Caldimonas brevitalea: one gene and its partners. The main gene of each other region encodes a partner of the protein of the gene in region 2 in a complex. Links are inferred from orthologs where the notes say so. Each region holds a gene or a part of one and is shown on either strand. Other genes may lie near its edges.

What was found.
Region 1: the proteins of holA (region 2) and dnaX are in contact, whole or in part, in a cryo-EM structure (PDB 8GIZ), measured with the Escherichia coli proteins. The link is inferred for Caldimonas brevitalea from one-to-one orthologs.
Region 3: the proteins of holA (region 2) and AAW51_RS14155 are in contact, whole or in part, in a cryo-EM structure (PDB 8GIZ), measured with the Escherichia coli proteins. The link is inferred for Caldimonas brevitalea from one-to-one orthologs.

What each region holds. Positions count from the first base shown.
Region 1 is NZ_CP011371.1:2,524,671-2,527,720, forward strand. Bases 104-3,004 are described here. They hold dnaX (DNA polymerase III subunit gamma/tau), read left to right. Parts: upstream 104-555; coding sequence 556-2,454; downstream 2,455-3,004. Other genes in these bases: AAW51_RS11240 (YbaB/EbfC family nucleoid-associated protein), read left to right, coding at 2,518-2,844; recR (recombination mediator RecR), read left to right, coding at 2,879-3,004. Outside these bases: more of recR, read left to right, coding at 3,005-3,050. UniProt on the Escherichia coli protein: Part of the beta sliding clamp loading complex, which hydrolyzes ATP to load the beta clamp onto primed DNA to form the DNA replication pre-initiation complex.
Region 2 is NZ_CP011371.1:312,928-315,936, forward strand. What follows is about bases 130-2,989. They hold holA (DNA polymerase III subunit delta), read right to left. Parts: upstream 2,176-2,989; coding sequence 1,084-2,175; downstream 130-1,083. Other genes in these bases: AAW51_RS01375 (phosphatidylglycerophosphatase A family protein), read left to right, coding at 130-499; AAW51_RS01380 (CinA family protein), read left to right, coding at 531-1,055; AAW51_RS01390 (LPS-assembly lipoprotein LptE), read right to left, coding at 2,192-2,692; leuS (leucine--tRNA ligase), read right to left, coding at 2,696-2,989. Also shown: more of AAW51_RS01375, read left to right, coding at 1-129; more of leuS, read right to left, coding at 2,990-3,009. UniProt on the Escherichia coli protein: Part of the beta sliding clamp loading complex, which hydrolyzes ATP to load the beta clamp onto primed DNA to form the DNA replication pre-initiation complex.
Region 3 is NZ_CP011371.1:3,291,043-3,294,164, reverse strand. The notes cover bases 54-3,026. They hold AAW51_RS14155 (hypothetical protein), read left to right. Parts: upstream 54-1,019; coding sequence 1,020-2,033; downstream 2,034-3,026. Other genes in these bases: AAW51_RS14145 (TatD family hydrolase), read left to right, coding at 2,608-3,026; AAW51_RS14150 (PilZ domain-containing protein), read left to right, coding at 2,030-2,428; tmk (dTMP kinase), read left to right, coding at 391-1,023. Outside these bases: more of AAW51_RS14145, read left to right, coding at 3,027-3,122. UniProt on the Escherichia coli protein: Part of the beta sliding clamp loading complex, which hydrolyzes ATP to load the beta clamp onto primed DNA to form the DNA replication pre-initiation complex.

The DNA of each region.
Region 1 (3,050 bases), 2.2 Mb from region 2 along the record:
TTCGCGGCGGTCGGAGGCATTGAGGGAGAGGAAGATTCGGGAGCGCTCCTCAAAAGGCGCCCTGACGGTCCTTGGGGATCACGATGCGGAGTTGCCAAACCCCTCCGCCGTGGACCAAGCCTAGCGGTCTTGCCATCGGCTGCGTACCAGCCGGGTCGGATCATCGAAGGAATGCAGACGAGTGAACTACAAATCGTCTTGGATACTGCGTCGGCCCTGGAAGCGCGTGCTTCCTGGCGACGCGAGAAGATGGGTGACGAGCCTTAACCCCGGCACTGGTCGCAACAGTTAGGGCTGCTTCGTTCCCGACCTGACCCGGTTGGCCGCGCTCCCATGCGGGGAGGCCCGTCACGCACGATTGTAAGCCACCTTTCATCCGCCTCGCTTTGCTTCGCCGTTTTGCTGCGGTCTGCGCCTGAGATCGCTCGGCAGCCCCACGTCCCCGGCCTCGTGCGACTGCCGCCGGCCTGGCGGCACGGCGGCGGCGGCGACGGACAAGCGGGCAGCGACTGCTGCTGCCGGCGGCCCGCAAGTCCGCCCCGTAGAATCGCGAGAATGAGTTACCTCGTGTTGGCCCGCAAATACCGACCCCGCACCTTCGAGCAGATGGTGGGTCAGGAGCATGTCGTGCAGGCCTTGAGCAATGCGCTGACGCAGCAGCGGCTGCACCATGCCTACCTGTTCACGGGCACCCGCGGTGTCGGCAAGACCACGGTGTCGCGCATCCTCGCCAAGTCGCTCAACTGCGTCGGGCCCGATGGCAGCGGCGGCATCACGGCAGCGCCTTGTGGTGCTTGCCAGGCCTGTGCCGACATCGATGCCGGCCGGTTTGTCGATTACGTCGAGTTGGACGCGGCGTCCAACCGCGGTGTCGAAGAGATCTCGCAACTGCTCGACCAGGCGGTCTACAAGCCGGTGGTGGGGCGCTTCAAGGTCTACATGATCGACGAAGTGCACATGTTGTCGAACACCGCCTTCAACGCGATGTTGAAGACGCTCGAGGAACCGCCCGAATACCTCAAGTTCGTGCTCGCGACGACCGACCCGCAAAAGGTGCCGGTGACCGTGTTGTCGCGCTGTTTGCAGTTCAACCTGCGCCCGATGGCGCCGGAAACGGTTCTCGAGCATCTGCAGCAGGTACTGCAGGCCGAGCAGATCGACGCCGACGCGGGCGCCTTGCGGCTGCTGGCGCGCGCCGCCCGCGGCTCGATGCGCGACGCGCTGTCGCTGACCGACCAGGCGATCGCCTTCGGTTCGGGCAGCTTGGGCGAGCCGAGCGTGCGTCAGATGCTGGGCGCGGTCGACCGCAGCCATGTCTACCGGCTGATCGAGGCACTCGCCGCTGGCGACGGTGCTGCCGTGGTGGAGACGGCGCAGCAGCTGCGCGCCCAAGGCCTGTCTGCCCAGGGAGCCCTCGAAGAGATGACGGTGGTGCTGCAGCAGCTCGCCGTGCTGCAGGTGGTGCCAGACGCCGCCGACCCGGCCGATCCCGAGGCCGAGGTGCTGGCCCGGCTGGCCGAACGGCTGCCGCCCGACGAGACCCAGCTGCTCTACAGCATCGCGCTGCACGGGCGCAACGAACTCGGTCTGGCACCGGACGAGTACAGCGGCCTGACCATGGTGCTGCTGCGCATGCTGGCCTTCAAGCCGGCGGCGGGGGGCAGTGCGCGGCCCCAGGCGGCTCCGCTGCAGCGCCCGCAGAACCCGGTCTTGCGCGTGGCACCGCGCAGTGCGCCGCCGGCCTCGCCGGCCCCGGCGCCCGCGGCGGCGTCTGGGGCCGCTGCGTCTGCGCCCGTGGCCAGCCCCACCGCCCGCACCTCGACCTCCGCACCGCGGTCAGTGTTGTCACCGGCGGCACCGGCGGGCGCAGCCCGTCCCCGTCCCGGCTCGGAACCGCCACCGTGGGATGACGGGCCCGCCGCAGCGCCGGCCGCGTCTCCCGCAGTGCCTGCGTCACCCGTTGCTCCGGTCGCTCGCACGGCGCCGAACGTTGCCGTGCCCCCTGTGGCGCCGGCCGTGCCCGCACCGGCCGCCGATCTGCCGGACACCCCCGGCTCGCCGCTTGGCGACCGCTGGCATGCACTGGTGCTGCAGATGTGCGAGCGTGAGTTGATCGGCGCGCTGGTGCGCGAACTGGCGATGCAGGGCGAGTGCCTGGTCGCCGGCGATGACAACGCCGCTTCGTGGCGGCTGCGGGTCGAGCGCGAGACGCTGGCCTCTGAGGCGGCGCGCGCCAAGCTGGAGGCCGCGATGAGCCAGGTGCTGGGCCATGCCGCGCGCCTGCAGTTGGAGGTCGGCCCGACCCAGGACACCCCGGCACGCCGCGAAGCCGCGAAACGTGCGCGGCGCCAGCGCCAGGCCGAAGAAGCGATCGAGAACGACCCGCTGGTCGTCGCGCTGCGACAGCAGTTCGCGACGGCACGCATCGTGCCGGGCTCGGTCAGACCGGTTTGAACCAGAATTTGCGCGGGCCGTTGCAAACCGCACCCCGCACCCCGTGACCCCGAAAGGAACACCATGCTCAAAGGACAACTCGCCGGCCTCATGAAGCAGGCCCAGCAGATGCAGGACAACCTCAAGCGCGCCCAGGACGAGCTGGCGCAGATCGAGGTCGAGGGCCAGTCGGGCGCAGGACTCGTGAAGGTCGTGATGACCTGCAAGCACGACGTCAAGCGCGTGACGATCGACCCCAGCCTGCTGGCCGACGACAAGGACATGCTCGAAGACCTGGTCGCTGCCGCCTTCAACGACGGCGTGCGGCGTGCCGAGCAGGTCAGCCAGGAAAAGATGGGCAAGCTCACCGCCGGCATGCCCTTGCCCCCCGGCATGAAGTTCCCGTTCTGATCCGCATGCCGCCGCGCACACGCCGGGAAGCTGCATGACGATGTCGTCGTTCGACGCGCTGGTGCTGGCCCTGCGCAAGCTGCCCGGCGTGGGGCCGAAGTCGTCGACGCGGATGGCGTTTCACCTGTTGCAGCATGACCGCGAGGCGGCGCACCAGATCGCGCAAGCGCTCGATGCAGCCATGCGCGACGTGCGCCACTGTCAGC
Region 2 (3,009 bases):
GCGTTTTCTCTGGTCGCATCCGGCCCACGCGATCGCGCTGGGCTTCGGCAGCGGGCTCAGCCCGGTGGCCCCGGGCACGGTCGGCACGCTGTGGGCCTGGCTCAGCTTCGTGGTGCTCGACCTGTGGCTGAGCGAGGCGCAATGGGCGGTGGTGCTGCCGGTCGCCCTGCTCGTCGGGTGGTGGGCGTGCAAGGTGACGGCGCAGCATTTGCGGGCCGCCGACCCCGGCCACATCGTCTGGGACGAGGTGGTGGCTTTCTGGCTGGTGCTGTGGCTGGTGACGCCGGGCGCCGCCAGCACCGAGGTCCGCACGGTCTGGGTCCAGCTGGCCGCCTTTTTGTGCTTCCGCTTTTTCGACGCCGCCAAGCCCGGCCCGGTGCGCTGGGCCGACCGCCGTTTCAAGGGCGAGGGCTGGAGCGGCAGCTTCGGCATTTTGTTCGACGATCTGGTCGCGGCCTTCTGCACCCTGCTCGTGTTTGCCCTGTGGCGGGCTTTGTGAGCTGGCGGGCCTCGACACGGGAGAGACCTTGATGATGGGCCCTTCGGCATCTGATGCGGCGGCGGCGTCCGTCGACACCGACACGCTCGCGACCCAACTCGGCCTGGTCCTGGCCGCCCGCGGCCTGCGGCTGGTCACGGCCGAGTCGTGCACCGGCGGCCTGATCGCCGGCGCCTGCACGTCGGTGGCCGGCTCCAGCGACTGGTTCGAGCGGGGCTACGTCACCTATTCCAACGAGGCCAAGACCGAGCTGCTGGGCGTGCCGGCCGAGATGATTGCGCGCCACGGCGCGGTCAGCCGCGAGGTGGCGATGGGCATGGCGATGGGCGCCTTGCAGCATGCGCGCGCGCAGGTGGCGGTGTCGGTGACCGGCATCGCCGGCCCGGGCGGTGGCAGCGAGGCCAAGCCGGTCGGCACGGTGTGGTTCGGCTTCGGCCGCGGGGATGCGCCGGTTAGCGCCGAATGTGTGCGTTTCAAGGGCGATCGGCGTGAGGTGCGCAGCGGTGCGGTGCGCCACGCCTTGGCGCGTTTGTTGGCCATCGTCAGCAGCGACTGAGCGCGGGCGGATCGGCCCGGCCCGGCGGTCAGGCGCGCAGGGCCAGCCAGCGCCCTTCGGCCTCGCGCGGGCTTTGTGGGGTGCCGACCGCTTCGACCGTCATCAACGCCAAGCGGCGCAAGGCGGCCCAGGGGTCGGACGGCCACTGCGGATGGCGCAGGCCTTTGACGAGGCCGTCGCAGATCTGGGCGGCATCGAGCAAAGCGTCGACACTCGTGTCCGACAGACGCGGCAGCACCCGCTCGAACAGCTTCTCCTTGACGCCCCAGATGCGCTGTTCGCGCAGCGCCATCGGCAGCGGACGCCCGGCGAGCATCGCGTCTTTCACGCGCTTGAGCGCCCGAATGTCTTCGGCCAGGGTCCAGTGCACCAGCACCGCAGCCTCGCCCTCGGCTTCCAGGCCGTCGAGCATGCGCAACACACGGCTCACCTGGCCGGCCAGCACCGCCTCTGACAACTTGAACACGTCGTAGCGTGCGACGTTCAGCACCGCCACCTCGACCTGTTCGAAGCTCAGCTCGCCCGCCGGGTAGAGCAGGCCCAGCTTCTGGATCTCCTGGTGGGCGGCGAGCAGGTTGCCTTCCACCCGGTCTGCGAAGAAGGCCAGCGTGCGCTGCCCCGCTTCGCCGCCCTGCACGCGCTGCCCTTGCGCCGCCAGGCGCTGGGCGATCCAGGCCGGCAGCTGCTTGCGCTCGATCGGGTCGATGCGCACGGTGACGCCGGCGCCGTCGAGCGCGGCGAACCAGCCGCTCGACTGGGTGGCCTTGTCCAGGCGCGGCAGCATCACGATGGTGACCAGGTCCTCGCCCAGATGTTGGCAGTAGCGCTGCAGCGCGTCGGATCCCTCTTTGCCGGGCTTGCCGCCCGGGATGCGGATCTCGATCAGACGCTTGTCGGCGAACAGACTCAGGGCCTGCGCTGCCCCCAGCAACTCGCCCCAATCGAAATGAGCGCCCACCACGTGGTGGACGGTGCGCTCATGGTGCCCGGCGGTGCGCGCGGCCGCACGGATGGCATCGCAGGCTTCCTGCACCAGCAGCGGCTCGTCGCCGTAAAGCGTGTAGAGCGGGCGCAGCTCACGTTGAAGGTGGGCGGCGAGCTGATCCAGGCGCAACTGCATCACAACACCTTCCGGGTCACAACTTCGCTGCCGCCAGCCGCCGCATCAGCTGCTGGGTGATGTCCTGGCGCATTTCGCGCAGCACTTCGGCCTCTTCGCTCTCTTTGGCCAGCGCCGCGCTCTCGTTGTAGCTCAGCACCAGGTTCGGCTGGATCAGCGTCTCGGGGATCAGCTCGCGCCCGTCCGGGGTCCGCAGCCTGAAGCGCAGTCGTGCACGCACGGCGATCTCGCGCACCTGGCCGGTCGAGGTCTTGCCCGTCACGTAGCGATCGCTGCTGTCTTCGAATACCTCGAGTACCACCTCGGCATCCTTGGACGCCTCCACCACACGCATGTCGGGCGCGGCGACCAGTTGGCGGCGCACTTCGATGCCGAGTTCGGAGCGCGGCGAGAAGCCGAGCTGGATGCTGCGGAAGGCGAAGCTCGGTGCGCCGCGCAGCTGGAAGCCGCAGGCCGACAGCAACAGCGGGGCCGCCACGGCACTCAGCCACAGGCGGCGCGACAGTCGGGCCGCCACGCGTCAGACCACCACGTTGACGAGACGGCCCGGCACGATCACGACCTTCTTGACCGGCTTGCCCTCGGCGAACTTGACGAAATCGGGCGACGCGAGGGCCGCCGCCTCGATGGCCGCCTTGTCGGCCGACGCCGGCACCGTGACGGCGCCACGCAGCTTGCCGTTGACCTGCAGCATCAACTCGATCTCGTCTTGCACCAGCGCGGCCTCGTCCACATGCGGCCAGGGGGCGTCGAGCAAATCGCCGTACTGCGCCGTGTAGCCGAGTTGCTGCCACAGGGCATGCGTCAGGTGCGGGCAGGCCGGGTAGAGCACGC
Region 3 (3,122 bases), 3.0 Mb from region 2 along the record:
AAGCGCTGGTGCTGGCGTCCATCGTCGAGAAGGAAACCGGCTTGCCGTCCGACCGGGGGCTGGTGGCCGGCGTGTTCAACAATCGTTTGCGGCTGGGCATGCCCCTGCAGACCGATCCGTCGGTCATCTACGGGCTGGGCGCAAGCTTCGACGGCAACCTGCGCAAACGCGACCTGCAGACCGACGGCCCTTACAACACCTATCTGCGCGTCGGGCTGCCGCCCACGCCGATCGCGATGCCGGGCAAGGCCTCGCTGCTCGCCGCGGTCCAGCCGGCCGACACCAAGGCGCTGTTTTTCGTCTCGCGCGGCGACGGCAGCAGCGTCTTCAGCGAAACCCTGGCCGAGCATAATCGGGCGGTCGACAAGTACCAGCGCGGGCGCTGACGGGATGAGCAATACGGCAGGTCACACAGGTGTTTTCATCAGTTTCGAGGGCATAGACGGCGCGGGCAAATCGACCCACATCGACACCCTTGCCGCGCGGCTGCGCAGCGCCGGGCGTGATGTGGTGCTGACCCGCGAGCCCGGCGGCACGGCGCTGGCCGAACGCCTGCGCGAACTGGTGCTGCACCAGCCGATGGACCCGCTGACCGAGTCCTTGCTGATCTTCGCGGCCCGCCGTGACCATCTGCAGCAGGTGATCGAGCCGGCACTGGCCGCTGGCCGTGTCGTCTTGTGCGACCGTTTCACCGACGCGACGTTTGCCTACCAGGGAGCCGGCCGCGGTTTCGACACGGCGCAGCTGGAGCAGCTGGAACGCTGGGTCCAGCAAGGCCGCCAACCCGACCTGACGTTCTGGTTCGACCTGCCGCCCGAGGTGGCCGCCGAACGCTTGTCAGGCGCCCGGGTGCCCGACCGCTTCGAGCAGCAACCGGCGGAGTTCTTCCGTCGTGTCAACGACGGCTACCGGGCGCGGGCGCAAACGCATCCGCAGCGTTTCATCCGCCTCGACGCGTCGCAGCAGCGCGACGCCGTCTGGGCCGACCTGGAGGCCGCGCTGACGCGGCGCGGGCTGCTGTGAGCGCGGTTGCGCCGGCGGCGCTGCCGCCCTGGTTCGAGGCACCGCTGGGCGAACTGCTCGGGGCGCAGCGGGGCCACGCGGTGTTGCTGGCCGGGCCGGCCGGCATCGGCCAGTTCGAACTGGCGCTGGCGCTCTCGCAGGCCTGGCTGTGCGAAGACCGTGAGGCCGCCAGCCCGGCCTGCGGCCGCTGCGCCAGCTGCGCGCTGGTGCGGGCGCGCACCCATCCCGACCTGCTGGTGCTGCTGCCGGAGGCGCTGCAGGAGGCGCTCGGCTGGGCCACCGCCGACGCCGAGGCACCGGCCAAGGCCAGCAGCAAGGCCAAGCCCAGCAAAGAAATCAAGGTCGAGGCGCTGCGCCGGGCGGTCGAGTTCGCGCAGCAGACCTCGGCACGCGGCGTCGCCAAGGTGGTGCTGGTGCACCCGGCCGAACGCATGAATGCCATCTCGGCCAACACCTTGCTCAAGACGCTCGAAGAGCCGCCCGGCCAGGCGCGCTTCGTGTTGAGCACCGAGGCGATCGAATCCCTGCTGCCGACGATCCGCAGCCGCTGTCAGCTCCAGCGCCTGGCGCCGCCCCCGGCGGAGGTGGCGCGGCAGTGGTTGCAATCGCAGGGGTTGGCTGGCGCAGAGGTGTTGCTGGCCGCCGCCGGGCAGCTGCCGCTCGCCGCCCGCGACCTGGCCGCCCAAGGGCTGGACGCGAACCGCTGGCGGGACCTGCCGGCCCGGCTGGCGGCCGGCGACGGGTCGGCGCTGTCGGGATGGCCGGTGCCGCTGGTGCTCGAGACCTTGCAGAAGGTCTGTCACGACGCCTTGTGTGTGGCGGTCGGGGCCCCGCCGCGCTATTTCGGCGCGGAGTCCTTCGCGGGCCGAAAAGCCAGCCTGGACGCGCTGACGAGCTGGGGCGCCGAGCTGCGGCGTGCAGCACGTCACGAAGAGCATCCGTGGAACGCCGGCCTGATGCTCGAGTCCCTTGTTGCGCAGGCCAAGCGCGCCTTACACTCCGCGCCATGAGCGAGCCCACCCCCCGTCCCTTGGCCAGTGGCACCCCCGCCGCTGGCGGCAGTGCGGCCCGCCCCAGCGTCATCCAGCTGGTGTTCCGCGAAAAGGGCGCGCTGTACGCCGCCTACATCTCGGTGTTCACCGACGGCGGGCTGTTCGTGCCGACCACGCGCGACTACAAACTCGGCGAAGACATCTATCTGCTGCTGTCGCTGCCCGAGGACCCGCAGCGTTACCCGGTCGCCGGCAAGGTGGCCTGGGTCACCCCGGCCAATGCGTCGGGCGGCCGCACCCAGGGGGTCGGCGTGCGGTTTCCGAGTGACGAGAAATCGCGCTTGCTGAAAATGAAGATCGAGGAGCTGCTCGGCACCTCGATCCAGTCGTCCAAACCCACCCAGACCATCTGACGACGCCGGCGCGCCCCGCGCGTGTTCGGCCCGGGCTCACGGCCGCGCCAGCGGCGCGAGAGCAGTGTAGGCTTGAGGCCTTTCTGCGCTCCGAGCCCGCCTGCGCTGCTGTCTGCCGGCGCGGGGCCCCGTCTCACGGCGCACCTGACGCCTCCTTCTTCCCCCTTCGTTGATCCGCGATGTTTGTCGATTCCCATTGCCATCTGAGTTTTCCCGAACTGGCCGAGAACCTCGGCGCCATCCGCGCGGCCATGGCCGCCGCCCAGGTCGACCGGGCGCTGTGCATCTGCACCACGCTGGAGGAGTTCGACCAGGTGCACACGCTGGCGCTGCAGCACGACAACTTCTGGGCCAGCTGCGGCGTGCACCCCGACAACGAAGGTGTCGAAGAGCCCAGCGTGGCGCGTTTGCGTGAACTGGCCTCGCGGGACAAGGTGGTCGCGGTGGGCGAAACCGGCCTGGATTACTACCGGCTCAACGGGCGCAGCCTGGCCGAGATGGAGTGGCAGCGCGAGCGCTTTCGCACCCACATCCGCGTCGCCGCGGACCTCGCCAAGCCGCTGGTGATCCACACCCGCAGCGCCTCCGACGACACCCTGGCGATCCTGCGCGAAGAGGGCCAGGGCCAGGTCGGCGGCGTGTTCCACTGCTTCACGGAGACCCAGCAGGTGGCCGATGCGGCCCTCGACCTCGG